DNA from 2 places in the Stenotrophomonas maltophilia group sp. vghtpe118 genome. Region 1 is predicted to be linked to the other one. Evidence: riboswitches for the same ligand, from Rfam matches in the RefSeq annotation. Region 1 holds a riboswitch; the other holds the start of a gene.

The links. A riboswitch is a leader RNA that binds a small molecule or an ion and turns the genes downstream of it on or off. The one in region 1 is predicted to bind glycine.
Region 2: it holds a riboswitch for glycine, as region 1 does, so the genes downstream of both, gcvP (aminomethyl-transferring glycine dehydrogenase) here and ACUDTM_RS10440 (trimeric intracellular cation channel family protein) in region 1, are expected to answer to the same signal.

What each region holds. Positions count from the first base shown of each region.
Region 1 covers NZ_CP199672.1:2,278,673-2,286,355, forward strand. The annotation lists gene ACUDTM_RS10420 (NAD(P)/FAD-dependent oxidoreductase) at 1-61, shown strand, start outside; partial or broken gene ACUDTM_RS10425 (hypothetical protein) at 142-593, opposite strand; gene ACUDTM_RS10430 (nuclear transport factor 2 family protein) at 597-1,028, opposite strand; gene ACUDTM_RS10435 (GIY-YIG nuclease family protein) at 1,100-1,366, opposite strand; glycine riboswitch at 1,407-1,496, shown strand; glycine riboswitch at 1,510-1,613, shown strand; gene ACUDTM_RS10440 (trimeric intracellular cation channel family protein) at 1,698-2,315, shown strand; gene ACUDTM_RS10445 (3-deoxy-7-phosphoheptulonate synthase) at 2,522-3,595, opposite strand; gene ACUDTM_RS10450 (hypothetical protein) at 3,891-4,148, opposite strand; gene ACUDTM_RS10455 (DNA alkylation repair protein) at 4,334-5,074, opposite strand; gene ACUDTM_RS10460 (MarR family winged helix-turn-helix transcriptional regulator) at 5,071-5,571, opposite strand; gene ACUDTM_RS10465 (sensor histidine kinase) at 5,643-6,941, opposite strand; gene ACUDTM_RS10470 (response regulator) at 6,974-7,681, opposite strand.
Region 2 covers NZ_CP199672.1:1,597,666-1,605,348, forward strand. The annotation lists gene ACUDTM_RS07500 (M2 family metallopeptidase) at 1-1,096, shown strand, start outside; gene ACUDTM_RS07505 (hypothetical protein) at 1,179-1,571, opposite strand; gene ACUDTM_RS07510 (siderophore-interacting protein) at 1,640-2,536, opposite strand; gene ACUDTM_RS07515 (multidrug effflux MFS transporter) at 2,678-3,904, opposite strand; glycine riboswitch at 4,204-4,306, shown strand; gene gcvP (aminomethyl-transferring glycine dehydrogenase) at 4,369-7,236, shown strand; gene ACUDTM_RS07525 (VOC family protein) at 7,330-7,683, opposite strand, start outside.

The DNA of each region.
Region 1 (7,683 bases):
CCAGCGCAGTGCGCGCATCATCTTCGGTGATGACCGCGACGACCGGCGGCCAAGGCGGTAGGGCTGCACGCAACGGGGTCGGATCCCTTTCCGCAGGAAAGGGCTCTGACCTCGTCAACACCCTCCACGCATGGCGTGGATCTACTGGTTCATCGGGCCACCGGACACCCGCCGTTTCGACCAGGTCCGGCAGAAGTCCTCCTTCCTCGCGGTGTCGGCAATCTGCGCGGCACTCCAATGCCGGGTGATCCAGATCGTCAGTGCGGTACTGCTGAGATGCCAGCGCAGCATGCCGCGCTGCGGTTGCCGCCACAGGTAGCGCCGGCAATCCAGAAGGCCTCCCGCTCCACTTCAGGCACCTTCTTCATCGCGTCCTTGTCGAAGAACTGGGCGGTAAAGCGCCAGGGGTTCATCGGCTGGTATCCCGCCCGTGGCTCGCTGCTACACGCAGCCACACCACTGGGCGCACGGTCGGCCGGCTTCGGCCGACCGCCTGCCAATGCCAGCCCGAGCAGGTACAGCAGGCCAGGCAGCAGCGCGATGCCGGCGACCAGCACGACGACGGAGATCCATGCTTTGCCGGCGGCACGCATCGCTCACTGTGCCTTCGGCTTTGGATACCACAACGCGTTGACGATGACCCAGCGCTGGTCGAAGCGCCCCATGTGGAAGTAATCGACGAACCAGGGGGTCTCCAGCCGCACCGAGGCCGCGTTGCCGGTCACGTCCAGCACCGTGCAGCGACGATCCCATTGATCCTTCGGGGTCTTCAACGCGCCCTGCTTCGTCAGCGAGACCAGTTCTTCCTTCGACATCCGGCGCAGGCCCAGGCGTTCGTCGGGTGTATCGCCGAGCACAGCGCGCTTGGCCAGGTCCGGATGCAGGGAGCGGGCGACGCGCTGCGGGTCGGCCTCCAGCTGGCCGTCGACGTAGTCGTGGCAGGTGGCTTCGATGGCCGCGATGGTGGCCGGGTCGGCGGCAGGGCTCGTTGCTGCGGAAAGAGCGAACAGCAGGGCGATCGTGGACATCCGGGTCTCCAGCTCTGGGCGCGGGGCGATCATCGCATGGGCCGGGTAGCCCATCCACGCGTGGCGTGGATCTACAGGACCGGCGCCTGCAGCCAGGCCAGCTTGCGTTCGCGGGGCTGCTGCTTGAGTTGCCACTCGGCGCGTGAGGCGGCGGCCCGGTCCGGGTATTCGCGCACGGCCAGCACGCGCAGCGGTGGCCGGGCCCGGGTGTAGCGCGCGCCCTTGCCGGCCTGGTGGGCGGCGAAACGCGCGTCCACGTCGGTGCTGATGCCGGCGTAATAGCTGCCATCGCGGCATTCGAGCAGGTACAGGAACCACGGGCGGGCGGAAGGGGCCATGCCTGGATTATGCCGTGCTGCACTGCAGCGGATATACTGGCGCCCGAATGCAGGAGAGAGGCGCCGCGCTGGCGCCCGCCGAAGGCGCAGGCTCCCATGATCGCTCAGGCCGGTGGGCTGGAATCCCACCAACCATGCATTCGACTCGCCGAGCTGGAGAGAGGTCACCGGGCATGCCCGGGACGATCCGCCGAAGGGGCACGCGGCCAACGCCGCTGAACTCTCAGGCAAAAGGACAGCGGGAGCGGCACCGGTCATCGTCATCCCGTCATTGCGCAGGCAGTGGTGGCAGTTGCGCATGGCCGGCCCCACCGCGCCCGGAGCCTGTTCCATGCTGCTGTCCATCATCTACCTGATTGCCATTTCCGCCGAAGCCATGACCGGTGCACTGTCTGCCGGCCGCCGCCGCATGGACCTGTTCGGTGTGGTCATGATCGCCTGTGTCACTGCCCTCGGTGGTGGATCACTGCGCGACATCCTGCTCGGCCACTACCCGCTGGGCTGGGTGAAGCATCCCGAGTACCTGGGGTTCACCGTATGCGCGGCGCTGATCGCCACTTGGGTGGCACGCTGGATGCACCACTTCCGCCGCACCTTCCTGGTACTCGACGGACTGGGCCTGATCGCCTTCACCCTGATCGGCTGCTCGATCGCGCGCGAAGCCGGCCATGCGATGCCGATCGTGCTGATCGCCGGCATGCTGACCGGGGCGTTCGGCGGCGTGCTGCGCGACATCCTCTGCAACGAGGTGCCGCTGATCTTCCAGAAGGAGCTGTACGCGATCATCGCGCTGCTGACCGGCGCGGCGTATCTGTTGCTGCTGCAGTGGGGCGTGGCCGACGCCACCGCGATCCTGTGCTGCCTCGGCGGCGGCTTCGCGCTGCGCCTGATGGCGATCCACTACCGCTGGGAAATGCCGAAGTTCGTGTACCACGACGAAGTGCATTGAGGTTCGCGTTCGCCTGGGGTTCCATGCTGGGCGCGGATCGACTGCACCACCCCGGCGATGTACCTGGCGCTGTCGCTCATGCGCAGCGCCAGGCGCATCGCCGGTGCAGATGGGCCGGTCTCCAACTCCGGCCGGCCCTGATCGCGGCCGCACCCCCGCAGGCGCTGGCCGCCATCCACACACGTGCCGCCATCAGGCGGCTTCATTCACGCCGCTTCGGACACCTTCACTTCACGACGGGCACGCACGGCCGCAGCCAGTCGCTCCAGCACGGTCACGGTGGTGTCCCAGTCGATGCAGCCATCGGTGATGCTCTGCCCGTAGACCAGCGGCTGGCCTTCCACCAGTTCCTGGCGGCCCCCGACCAGATGGCTCTCGATCATCACGCCCACGATGCGCTGTTCGCCGTCTTCCATCTGAGCGGCGATGTCGTCGATCACCTTCGGCTGGTTCTCGGGGTTCTTCAGGCTGTTGGCATGGCTGGCATCGATCATCAGGCGCGCCGGCAGCTTGGCCTTGGCCAGCACCTGGCAGGCCTCAGCCACGCTGCCAGCGTCGTAGTTCGGTTGCTTGCCACCGCGCAGGATCACATGGCAATCCGGGTTGCCGGTGGTCGACACGATGGCAGTGCCACCCTGCTTGGTGACCGACAGGAAATGATGCGGGTTGGATGCCGCACCCACCGCGTCGGCGGCGATCTTCACGTTGCCATCGGTGCCGTTCTTGAAGCCGACGGGGCACGACAGCCCCGAAGCCAGCTCGCGATGCACCTGGCTTTCGGTGGTGCGTGCGCCGATCGCGCCCCATGCCACCAGGTCGGCGATGTACTGCGGCGAGATCACATCGAGGAATTCAACACCGGCCGGCAGGCCGAGCTTGTTGATGTCGCGCAGGAGGCCACGGGCGACGCGCAGGCCCTTGTCGATCCTGAAGCTGCCGTCCAGGTCCGGGTCGTTGATCAGGCCCTTCCAGCCCACCGTGGTGCGCGGCTTCTCGAAGTACACGCGCATGACGATTTCCAGCTCGCCAGCCAGCGCGTCGCGCAGCGGCTTCAGGCGCTGGGCGTACTCGATGGCGGCCTTCGGGTCGTGGATCGAGCACGGGCCCACCACCACCGCCAGGCGGTCGTCACGGCCGTGCAGGATCTGGTGCAGGGCCGCGCGCGAGGCGCTGACGGTGTCGGAAGCCTCATCGTCACAGGGCAGCATCGCCAGCAGCTGGGCGGGCGGTGTCAGCGGTTCGATGGTGCGGATACGCAGGTCGTCGGTGTGCGGGGGCATTGCAGGAGATCTCCGGAACGTTGGGGGTCCCCAGCGTGGCGGCATGAAAAAAGCCGCCAGGTTCGCTGGCGGCTTTCGGGAATGCGTCTGAAGCTTTCTTCAGGGTGAGCGCAGTCCTTCCTCCGCCAGTGGCTTCGGAAAGTAATACCAGTAAAAGCGGGTGGCGGCTGCGTTCATGGGATCTATTGATAGCACAGCTTTTGCGCAGTGCAAAATGTTTCATCCGCAACTGGGCGCGCGGTTCAGTGATGCGCCTGACCGCGCAGCCCACGCGGTGGCCGCCGTGCAAGGTCGCTCATCTGCCATGCACTTCCACGTCCAGCAGCAGGCCTTCGTGGATGTCGGCCCAGCGCTCCAGCACGCGGTCCAGCTCCTGCCGGGCCTCGTCCAGCTGCTCGGGATTGAGCAGGGAACGGGTGGTGTAGAGATCGGACACCAGCCGGCGCAGTACCGCTTCCGGGATGGCCACCGAGGGCCCTTCCATCTGCGGCAGCTGCAGTGCCGGCGTATCGCCCTGCGGGCCGTACAGCGTTACCTGGAGCGTGCTCTGCATGATCAACTTCCCTGCGGATGGACATGGGCAATGTCCTGTTTACCGCGTCCGGGTGACAGACGCATGTGCCGTGCGCCTCCGGAGGCGCTGTTACAAGGTGGCCAGAGCGGTGTAGAGCTCGATGAGGGTGTAGGACATGGAAGGCCTTCCTTGAGGTTGATGAGGTTGCCGGCCAGCGGCCGGCACTACCGCAACGAGCGCATGGCGCGTTTGCGGATGTAGGCATTGGCATCGCCAGGGTGCTGCTGTTGCCATCGTGCGCACAGCTCACGCAGCCACTGCGGTTGAGTCTTGCCGGCATCGTTGAGCCAGTTCCCGACCGAGTCCTGCACGTAGCGCTCCGGGTCGTTGGCCATTGCTTCCAGCATCGGCAACGCGAGTTCTGGATGCTGCTTGAACAGCGCGATATGCGTGGACCACACGCCTCGTGGGCGCAGCGCTTCGCAGGCGAAGCGGCGCAGGTAAGGCGATGCTTCCTGCGTCCACACCTGCAGGTACTCAAGCGCCTGCAACGGTGCGGCAACGATGTCGCTGCGCAGCGCCAGCCATGCCCATTCGCGCACGCCGAAGTGCGGGTCGTCAGCCAGCGGACGCATCGCCCGCAGCTTGGCCGGCAGCGCCGCGCTGGCATCGCTGCCAATCAGGTAGCAGGCCCAGCCACGCACGGTGTCTGATGCGTGTGCCTGCCAGTGCGCGGGATCACCCTGGCCGGCTTCGTGCAGCAACCGCGCCGCCAGCGCCATGCGCTGGGTGATGCCCTTGCCGGAGGCGTCGCGCATACGTTGCAGCGCTTCCGGCTCGAGCACAGGTGCCACCCCCTGCAACAGCGCGGCGAAATCCACTGCCAGGCATTCGGCCAGATGCGTGGCAGCGGCACCACTGCTGTTGAGTGCACGCAGCCGTTCCGCGGGAATGGGCGTGCTCATGCGGCGGCTTCCCGCCCGGTGTCCGTGTGCTGCCAGACCTTGTGCAGCAGTTGTGACAGCTGCTGCCGTTCATCAGCATCCAGGCCGTTGAACAGGCCGCTGATCCATTGAGTGTGCCGCTCGAACAGCGACTCGGCCAAACGCTTGCCCGGTGCGGTCAACACGATCTGCAGACGACGGCCATCCTCGTCATCGCTGCGACGCTGCAGCAGGCCTTCGCGCTGCAGGCCATCGAGCAGGCCGCTGATGGTGGCCCGGGTCACGCCAGCGCGCTCGGCCAGCGCGTGCGGCGCCAGTGCGCCGCCGGCCCCGTGCAGCAGGAACAGCACGATGAAGCGACCCTCGCTGAGCCCGTGCGGTGCCAACCGTGCAGCGCAGTCGCGATCGATCGACGAGGACAACGAGAGCAGCTGGAAGCACAGGCGGAGCTGCGCGATGTTGGCGTGGCCGCGCCGCTGCGCTTCCTCCAGCAACGCCTGATGCTTGGCTTCGATCATCCTTTCCTAACTTCATGATTAGGCGCCTAATCATATGGAGGAGTGGCCAGTGGAAGCAAATCGGAGTTGACTCAGGAAGTGCGTCCCAGCAGCAGCCGCGCGATCAGCCCCCCGCCCTCGCGGTGCAACAGCTGAAGTTCGCCCGCGTGGCGCTTCGCCACGTTGGCAGCCACGGCCAGTCCAAGTCCGGCGCCCCCGGTGGCGCGGCTACGCGAGCCCTCGCTGCGCTGGAACGGTTGCAGCAGGCGTGCGCGATCGATCTCGGCGATGCCAGGGCCGCGGTCCATCACGTCCAGCTGCACTCCATCACCCGCCGTGGCGACCCACAGCTCCACGGCGCCCGCGTAGCGCTCGGCGTTGTCGATGAGATTGTCGACCGCGCGCCGGAGCAGCAGCGCATCGCCATGCCACGGCAACGTATCCGGGCCCTGAAGGGAAATGTCGACCCCGCGCAGCAGCGCCGCCTGCACGCAGTCCTCCAGCAGCGCTGAAAGATCCAGCATCCGCATCTGCAACGGCTGCAGCTCACCGCGTGCGTAGTCGAGCACCTGCTCGATCATCGTATCCATGCGCTCGATGTCTGCCACCATCCTGGCGGCCTGTGGCGCGGGAGCGAACTCCGCGCGCAGGCGCAGGCCGGTCAAGGGCGTGCGCAGGTCATGCGCCACGGCCGCCAGCATATGCGTCATGTCCCGTGCCTGGGCGCGCAGACGTTCGCGACCGGTGCTGATCGCTGTGGCCAGTACCTGCACTTCGCGTGGACCGTCATCAGGCAATGGCGTTTCGGCCTGCAGGTCGACCCGTGCGCTGGCTTCAGCCAGGCGTCGCAGCGGGCGCCCCAACCGGATCGACGCCCACGCCGCCAGAGGGGCCAGCAGGATCGCACCGCCCAGCAGGGCGAGCATCACCTGGCGGCGCCAGGCCGCCAGGTCACTGTGGTCGCTGCCGACCACCCGCCATCGGCCATCGGCTTGCCGCATCCCCAGTTCGAACGGCGGCCACTGCATGGCGGTCAGCAACGCGGCCTGCGATTTCAGCACGCCAGCACGAGCGGAGGCGTCCAGTACCGCGCCACCCTCGATGACCTGCACATCGGGCGCCCTGCCCTGCCCCGTCCACACCAGGCGTACATTTCTGGCCGGCAGGTCCATCTGCAGCGCCACCAACTGGGTGAGCCAGTCACTGGCGCTGCCCCGGGGTGGCGCGTCCTGCGTCGACATATGCAATCCCAGTGGCGCCGGCGCCTGTTCCCCACGCAGCACCTGCATCGCATAGTCCAGCCGCATCGGTGGCGGCGCGGGCCGGGGCATCCACCCCACTACCGCCACGCTGACCAGGGTTGCCAGCAGCAGGCTGGCCAAGGCCAGCATCGCGATCCAGCGGGTGGTTGACCACCGGCTGCTCACAACACCCCTACCTCCGCGTTGAAGCGGTACCCTTCGCCACGCAGTGTCTGCACAAGGGCTTCAGCGCCGGACGCGGCCTGCCCGAGCTTGCGGCGCAGGCGGCTGATCGCAAGGTCGACGGCACGGTCCACGCTGTCGCTGGCTTCGCCGCGACTCAACTGCAGCAGCTGTTCGCGCGCCAGCACCCGCCCGGGACGTTCAGCCAGTGCCAGCAGCAGGGAGAATTCACCGCGGCTCAGCACCAGTTCGGCGCCATCCGGCGCGAACAGGCGACGCTGGTCAGGCAGCAATCGCCAGCCATCAAACCGCAGCTCGCTGGCCACCTGTGCGCGCAGCTTGTCCTGCCTGCGCATCAGCGCGCGTACCCGCGCCAACAGCTCGCGCGGGTCAAACGGCTTGGCCAGGTAGTCGTCCGCGCCCATCTCCAGGCCGATCACGCGATCCGGCGCGGCCCCCATCGCCGACAGCATCAGGATCGGGATCGCCCGCGCCTGCAGCCGGCGGCATACCGACAGGCCATCCTCACCGGGCATCATCCAGTCGAGGATGATCAGGTCAGGACGTTCAACCTGCAGCAACACGTCCAGCGCCGTTGCATCCGCCGCCACACGCACCTGGTAGCCGTGCAGCAGCAGGTGGTCGGCGATGGCGTCACGAATGCTGGCATCGTCATCGACGACGATGACGCGGATGGGAGTGTTCATTG
Region 2 (7,683 bases), 680 kb from region 1:
GTGGGACCAGCTGGAACCGTACCCGGGTGCCGGCAGCCTGGACATCACCGCTGCACTGGAAAAGCAGTACCAGGCCAACCTGAGCGCGGCGCTGGCCAAGGCCGGCAAGGACGCCAACGTGGCGGCCCAGTACAAGGCCCAGCGCGAAGCCGAACTGCGTACCGCCAAGCAGATGACCGAACGCGCACAGGACTTCTATGTGTCGCTGGGCATGCCGTCGCTGCCGCAGTCGTACTGGGAACGCACCCAGTTCATCAAGCCCGACGACCGCGATGTGGTCTGCCACGCCAGCGCCTGGGACATGAACATGGAAGGCGATGTGCGCACCAAGATGTGCATCAAGCCGAACGAAGAGAACTTCACCACCATCTACCACGAGCTGGGCCATATCTATTACGACCTGGCCTACAACCCGCTGCCACCGCTGTTCCAGGGCGGTGCCAACGATGGCTTCCATGAGGCGATCGGCGACACCATCGTGCTGGCGATGACGCCCAAGTACCTCAGCTCGATCGGCCTGGTCGATGCACCGACCGAGAGCCGCGAAGCGGTCATCAACAACCAGATGCGCATGGCGCTGTCGGGCGTGTCGTTCCTGCCGTTCGGGCTGATGATCGACCGCTGGCGCTGGGGCGTGTTCGATGGTTCGATCACCGCCGACAACTACAACAAGGCGTGGTGGGACCTGAAGGCCAAGTACCAGGGCGTGGCCCCGGCCAGCCCCCGTGGCGAGGAATTCTTCGATCCGGGCGCGAAGTACCACGTGCCGGGCAACACCCCCTACACCCGCTACTTCCTGGCCCGCATCCTGCAGTTCCAGTTCTACAAGGGCCTGTGCGATGCAGCCGGCTACAAGGGCCCGCTGCACGAGTGCACCTTCTACGGCAACAAGGAAGCCGGCCAGAAATACTGGGCGATGCTGAGCAAGGGTGCCAGCCAGCCGTGGCAGGCCACGCTGAAGGAGCTGACCGGCACCGACAAGCTCGATGCCGGCCCGATGATCGAGTACTTCACTCCGGTCAACGAGTGGCTGAAGCAGCAGAACGAAGGCCAGATGTGTGGCTGGCAGGCCAACGCGGCCCCGGCGGCGAAATGAGAAAAGGGGCGGATCCGCAAGGATCCGCCCCTTCTCCGTGTTGTAGAGCCGAGCCATGCTCGGCTCTACAGATTCGGCGCGATCAGCTGTCCTTCTTCGCCGCCATCGCCGCGGCCAGTTCCGCCTTGAATTCCTCGAAGGTCTGGCCCTTCTCTTTCGCTTCGGCGTGCGCGGCGTCGCGCAGCGCATCGGAGTACATCAGGCGCACCGGCGTGCCGTTGCGCTCGTGCAGTTCACCGGCCTGCATGATCAGCGCCAGTACCTGTGCGGCGGAGTCACTGTGGCCGGCGATACGGCCGTCCATGCCCAGCACCCATTCGCCGTCGCGGCGCACGACACCGGCCAGCAGGGTGCGCTGCGCGTCGCGCAGTTCGGCATGCGGCTCCACCGGCGAGGCCTGGGCAGCGGCCTTGTTGGCGGCCTGCTTTTCCTGGCGACGGCGCTGGTCGCGGCGGGTCTTGGAGCTGGTGGACATGGTGCAATACCGCTGCGAGGGGGGCGCAAGGATAGCGCACCCCACCCGCCACGCCGCTTCACACCCCCTCAATCCAGCACTTTGCCGTGCCGCCAGTAGCCCATGAAGCTGATCGCGCGGCGATCCAGCCCGCAGTCGCGGACCAGATGACGACGGATCGCCATCACCGCCGCTGCCTCGCCTGCCACCCAGGCATACAGCGGCCCGACCACGCGGGTATCGGCCTGTTCCCAGAGGATCTGCGTATCGACGTCGATCTCCTCCGGCGCATCGCCGGCAGCCACGCCCGAGGCCGCTGCCAGCCGCGCCTGCACCGCCTGCAACAGAGGCGCCCCGTACGCCGCGCGCCCGCGCGGCAGCCAGACCAGCTCGGCGGAAGCCGGTGCCTTCAGCGGCACCGCGTCGCCGGCCTGCGCCACTTCCAGCAGCGCCAGCGTACGCGGCGGATCCACCATGGCCGCCAGTTCCTCAAGAATGCCGGCCACCGCCGGTAACGCGGTTTCATCGGCCACCAGCAGCACCTGGCCGACGCCGGCCGGCGGCTTCCATTCCCAACCTTCGCTGCTGTCGGCACAGTCGGCATCGGGAGCCAGCAACACCACACGGTCGCCGGGGCGTGCATGGATGGCCCAGCGCGAGGCCGGCCCGGTCTCGCCATGCAGCACGAAATCAACATCGACTTCGCCCAGCTCTGCACGCAGCTGGCGGATGGTATAGGTGCGCATCGGCGGGCGCTGATCGTCCGGCAGCGCCCGGTAGCGGGGATACCAGTCCTCGCCGCTGGGCACCTGTGGCAGGTCCTGCCCGGGCAAGGGGAAGAATACCTTGATGCGCTGGTCCGGGCCTTCGGTCTTCATCCGCGCCACGTCGGCGCCGGTGAACACCATGCGGTCCAGGGAAGGGGAAAGAACGCGGCGCTCCTTCAGCGCCACCTCGAACAGGCGGTAGGTCTGCTGCGCAGCCATGGCGAAACCTCATGCAACGACATTGGGTCGGCTGGCTGTCGTGCACCCACGCACCGGCTGGCTGGAATGCCCAGCCTAGTCCGGCCGTTCCCTGCCGCAAGTGTTTCGGGCATCGCGGCCCACCCTACCCCTGCGCGCTGCTCAGTGACCCGTGCAGGCTGCCTGCGCCGCGCGCTCGCGCTGGTGTTCCCAGTACCAGAACACGAAACCGGCGCCGAAGAACGCCGCCTGGCCCAGTGCCAGGTGCAGCGGGCTGCCGCTCAGCAGTGGTGACACCACGCCGGCCACCACGGTGCTGATCATCAGCTGCACGAAGGCCTGCAGCGACGAGGCCAGGCCGCGCTGATGCGGGTACATGTCCAGCACCGCCAGCGCCAGGATCGGGAAGATCAGCGCCATGCCCATGCCACCCAGGAAGATCGGCAGTACCGCCCATGGCAGCACGAACTGTGGCGACAGCACCACGTAGCCAACGTTCAACAGCACTGACAATGCGCAAAGGCCGAAACCAATGGAGACCTGGCGGGTGGGCGTGGTGTGCCCGGCCATGCGCCCGGACAGGAATGAGCCGGTGGTCATGCCGCCGATGGTCGGGATGAACAACCAGGCGAAACCGCCCTCGCCCAGGTGCAGGTGCTGCATCACGAACACCGGCGCCGAGGAGATGTACAGGAAGATTCCACCAAAGCCGATGCTGCCGGCCAGCGCCAGGCGCAGGAAGCGTGGATTGAAACCGATGCGCACGTAATCACGCAGCAGCACGCGCGGCGACAACGGCACGCGCGCTTCGACGGGATGGGTCTCGGGCAGGTAGCGTGCAGTGGCCGCCAGCAGGACCAGCCCGAACACCACCAGGAACCAGAAGATCAGCGGCCACCCCGCGCCACTGAGCAGGATCCAGCCACCGATGATCGGCGCGATGGCCGGGGCGATGCCGAACAGCATGGACACCTGGCTCATCAGCCGCTGCGCGTCATGGCCGTGGTACAGATCGCGGATCACCGCGCGGCCGACGATCATGCCGACACCCGCCGACAGGCCCTGCAGCGCACGGAACGCCAGCAGCGTGGTCAGGTCGGTGGACAGTGCGCAGCCCACCGAGGCGCCGACGAACACCACCAGGCCACCGAGGATCACCCGCTTGCGGCCCCAGGCGTCGGACAGCGGACCGTGCGCCAGGCTCATCAGGCCGTAGAACAGCAGGTAGACGCTGATGGTCTGCTGCACCGCCACCTCGTCCACCGCCAGGCGCTGGGCCAGCTGCGGGAAGGCCGGGAAGATGGTGTCGATCGAGAACGGGCCGAACATGGCCAGGCCGGCAAGCAGCAGGGCCATGCGGCGGGTGGAGGGAGCAACAGCGGCGGTCATGGGAAAGGCGTCCGGCAGGGCCATGCGCGGCACGCACGGCGGGCGCCGGTCCCTGTCTGCAGGGAGGGCGCCAGATGAATTCGGGTATCTGGCCATCATAGGTGGGGATTGCGCCTGATGCCATGCAGCGATGCACAAAACGCACGTCCGGGCCATCGGCCATTCAGGCGCAGCGGCCAGGCCCGTAGACGGCCAGCGGGCCCGCAACGGGCTATAATCGGCGGGCAACACGGTGGGAGAAGCGGAACACCGCTGCCGAAGGCGCAACGCCCGTAATCGCTCAGGCCCGATACCACCCGTAACAGAACTCTGGAGAGACCGGTTCGATCCGGCGCCGAAGGGGCACGAAGCTGCGGTTTTCCGCGCTTCCAAACTCTCAGGCAAAAGGACAGAGGGGCGCCCCGCAGACCGCCGACCGGCGGCTTGTGCCCGTGCGTGTGCCCTTTCCTGACGGATCCTTCGCCATGTCCCAGAACACCCCTTCCCTGCGTGAGCTCGAGCACCACAATGCGTTCGTCGAGCGCCACATCGGCCCCAACGATGCCGAGATCGCGCAGATGCTCGACGTCGTCGGCCACGCGTCGCTGGATGCGATGACCGATGCCATCGTGCCGGCCAAGATCAAGTCGCCGGCGCCGCTGGCGCTGCCGGAGTCGATGACCGAAGTGCAGGCACTGGCGAAGATCCGCGCGATCGCCGACAAGAACACCGTGCTGCGCAGCTTCATCGGCCAGGGCTACTACGGTACCCACACCCCGAACGTGATCCTGCGCAACATCCTGGAAAACCCGGCCTGGTACACCGCTTACACCCCGTACCAGGCCGAGATCTCGCAGGGCCGCATGGAAGCGCTGATCAACTTCCAGACCCTGTGCGCCGACCTCACCGGCATGGAGATCGCCAACGCCTCGCTGCTGGACGAAGCCACTGCCGCCGCCGAAGCGATGACCCTGGCCAAGCGTTCGGCCAAGTCGAAGTCGGACACCTTCTTCGTGCACGACGCCGTGCACCCGCAGACCCTGGAACTGCTGCGCACCCGCGCAGAACCGATGGGCATCGTGCTGCGCGTCGGCACCCCCGCCGAAGCACTGGAAGCGGAAGCCTTCGGCCTGCTGCTGCAGTACCCGGACACCTTCGGCCAGATCGGCGATTACAAGGCCCTGGTCGAGGCCGTGCACGCACGCGGCGGCTTGGTGGCCGTGGCCACCGACCTGCTGGCGCTGACCCTGCTGGCCGCACCGGGCGAATGGGGCGCGGACATCGTGGTCGGCAACAGCCAGCGTTTCGGCGTGCCGTTCGGCTTCGGCGGCCCGCACGCCGCGTTCATGGCCTGCCGTGACGCCTACAAGCGCTCGATGCCGGGCCGCCTGATCGGTGTCTCCATCGATGCCCAGGGCAACCCGGCCTATCGCCTGACCCTGCAGACCCGTGAGCAGCACATCCGCCGCGAGAAGGCGACGTCGAACATCTGTACCGCACAGGTGCTGCTGGCGGTGATGGCCTCGATGTATGCGGTCTACCACGGTCCGGAAGGCCTGACCCGCATCGCCCGGCGCACCCACCGCCTGGCTTCGATCCTGGCTGCGGCACTGCGCAACGCCGGCGTGCAGGTCGGTGGCGACTTCTTCGACACCCTGCACATCACCGGCGTGCATGCCGATGAGATCCACGCCAAGGCACGCGCCGCCGGTTACAACCTGCGCGCGATCGACAGCGACTCGGTCGGCATCAGCCTGGACGAGACCGCCACCCGCGCCGACGTGGTCGCGCTGGCCACCGTGTTCGGCGCGCAGGCTGACGTCGAGGCGCTGGACGCCAGCACCGCCGACGCGCTGCCGGCCGGCCTGCTGCGCCAGTCCGCGTTCCTGACCCACCCGGTGTTCAACACCCACCACAGCGAGCACGAACTGCTGCGCTACCTGCGTTCGCTGGCCGACAAGGACCTGGCGATGGACCGCACGATGATCCCGCTGGGCTCGTGCACCATGAAGCTCAACGCCACCGCCGAGATGATCCCGGTGACCTGGCCGGAGTTCTCGCAGATCCACCCGCTGGTGCCGGCCGACCAGGCGCTGGGCTACAAGGAACTGATCGACACGCTGGAAGCGATGCTGGTCGAATGCACCGGCTACGACGCGGTCAGCCTGCAGCCGAACTCCGGCGCGCAGGGCGAGTACGCCGGCCTGCTGGCGATCCGTGCCTACCACCGCTCGCGCGGCGAAGGCCACCGCGACATCTGCCTGATCCCGGACTCGGCACACGGCACCAACCCGGCCTCGGCGCAGATGTGCGGCATGAAGGTCGTGGTGACCAAGACCGATGCCAACGGCAACGTCGACGTCGAGGACATCCGCCTCAACGCCGAGAAGTACAGCGACCGCCTGGCCGCGATCATGATGACCTACCCGTCCACGCACGGCGTGTTCGAGGAAGAGGTGGTCGAGATCTGCGAGATCATCCACAAGCACGGCGGCCAGGTGTACACCGACGGCGCCAACATGAACGCCCTGGTCGGCGTGGCCAAGCCGGGCAAGTGGGGTTCGGACGTTTCGCACCTGAACCTGCACAAAACCTTCTGCATCCCGCACGGCGGTGGTGGCCCGGGCGTGGGCCCATGCGCGGTCAAGGAGCACCTGGCCCCGTTCCTGCCGGGCAAGCTGGGTGACAACGGCCCGGTCGGCATGGTCAGCGCGGCCAGCTTCGGCAGTGCTTCGATCCTGCCGATCAGCTGGATGTACATCGCGATGATGGGCCGCGAAGGCCTGCGCAAGGCCACCCAGGTCGCGCAGCTCAACGCCAACTACATTGCCAAGCGCCTGGCCCCGCACTTCAAGACCCTGTACACCGGCCGTAACGGCCTGGTGGCGCACGAGTGCATCCTGGACGTGCGCCCGCTGGAGAAGACCAGCGGCATCGGCGCCGAGGACGTCGCCAAGCGCCTGATCGACTTCGGCTTCCACGCCCCGACCCTGAGCTTCCCGGTCGCGGGCACGCTGATGGTCGAACCGACCGAGAGCGAGTCGCTGCACGAGCTGGATCGCTTCATCAACGCGATGATCCAGATCCGAGAGGAAATCAGCGCGATCGAAGACGGCCGCCTGGACCGCGAGGACAACCCGCTGAAGAACGCGCCGCACACCGCCACCGCGGTGACCGCCAGCGAGTGGACCCACGCCTACCCGCGCGAACTGGCCGCCTTCCCGCTGGCCAGCCTGAAGCAGAGCAAGTACTGGCCGCCGGTGGCACGCGTCGACAACGTGTACGGTGACAAGAACGTGATGTGCGCCTGCATCCCGGTCGATGCCTACAAGGATGATGAAGTCGAGGCTTGATTCCTCACTGCATCGATAAAGAAAAACGGCCCGCGCAAGCGGGCCGTTTTCATGAGGGCGTGTGAACCAGGGTCCACACCCACAGTTACCCGATCACGGGTCCGGCATCTGTCCCAGGCTCAACTGCCACGATACGCCGAAGCGGTCCTGCACCCAGCCATAGCGGTTGCTGAAGTCGTAATCACCCACCGGCATCAACCAATGGCCGCCCTCGCCCAGCACGCGTGCCGCACGCTCGAACTGCTCGGCACCGGAACACTCGACGAACAGCGAGATCGACGGGCTGAAGGTGAAGTCGTGCACATCCAGGCTGTCGAAGCACAGGTAATGGGTGCCACCGAGCAGGAAGATGGCCTGGCGGACCTGTCCGGGTACGCCGGCGCCGGCCCCCTCGGGGTGGCGTTGCAGGGCCAGCAGGCGGAAATCGGCAAAGGCTTCGGCGTACAG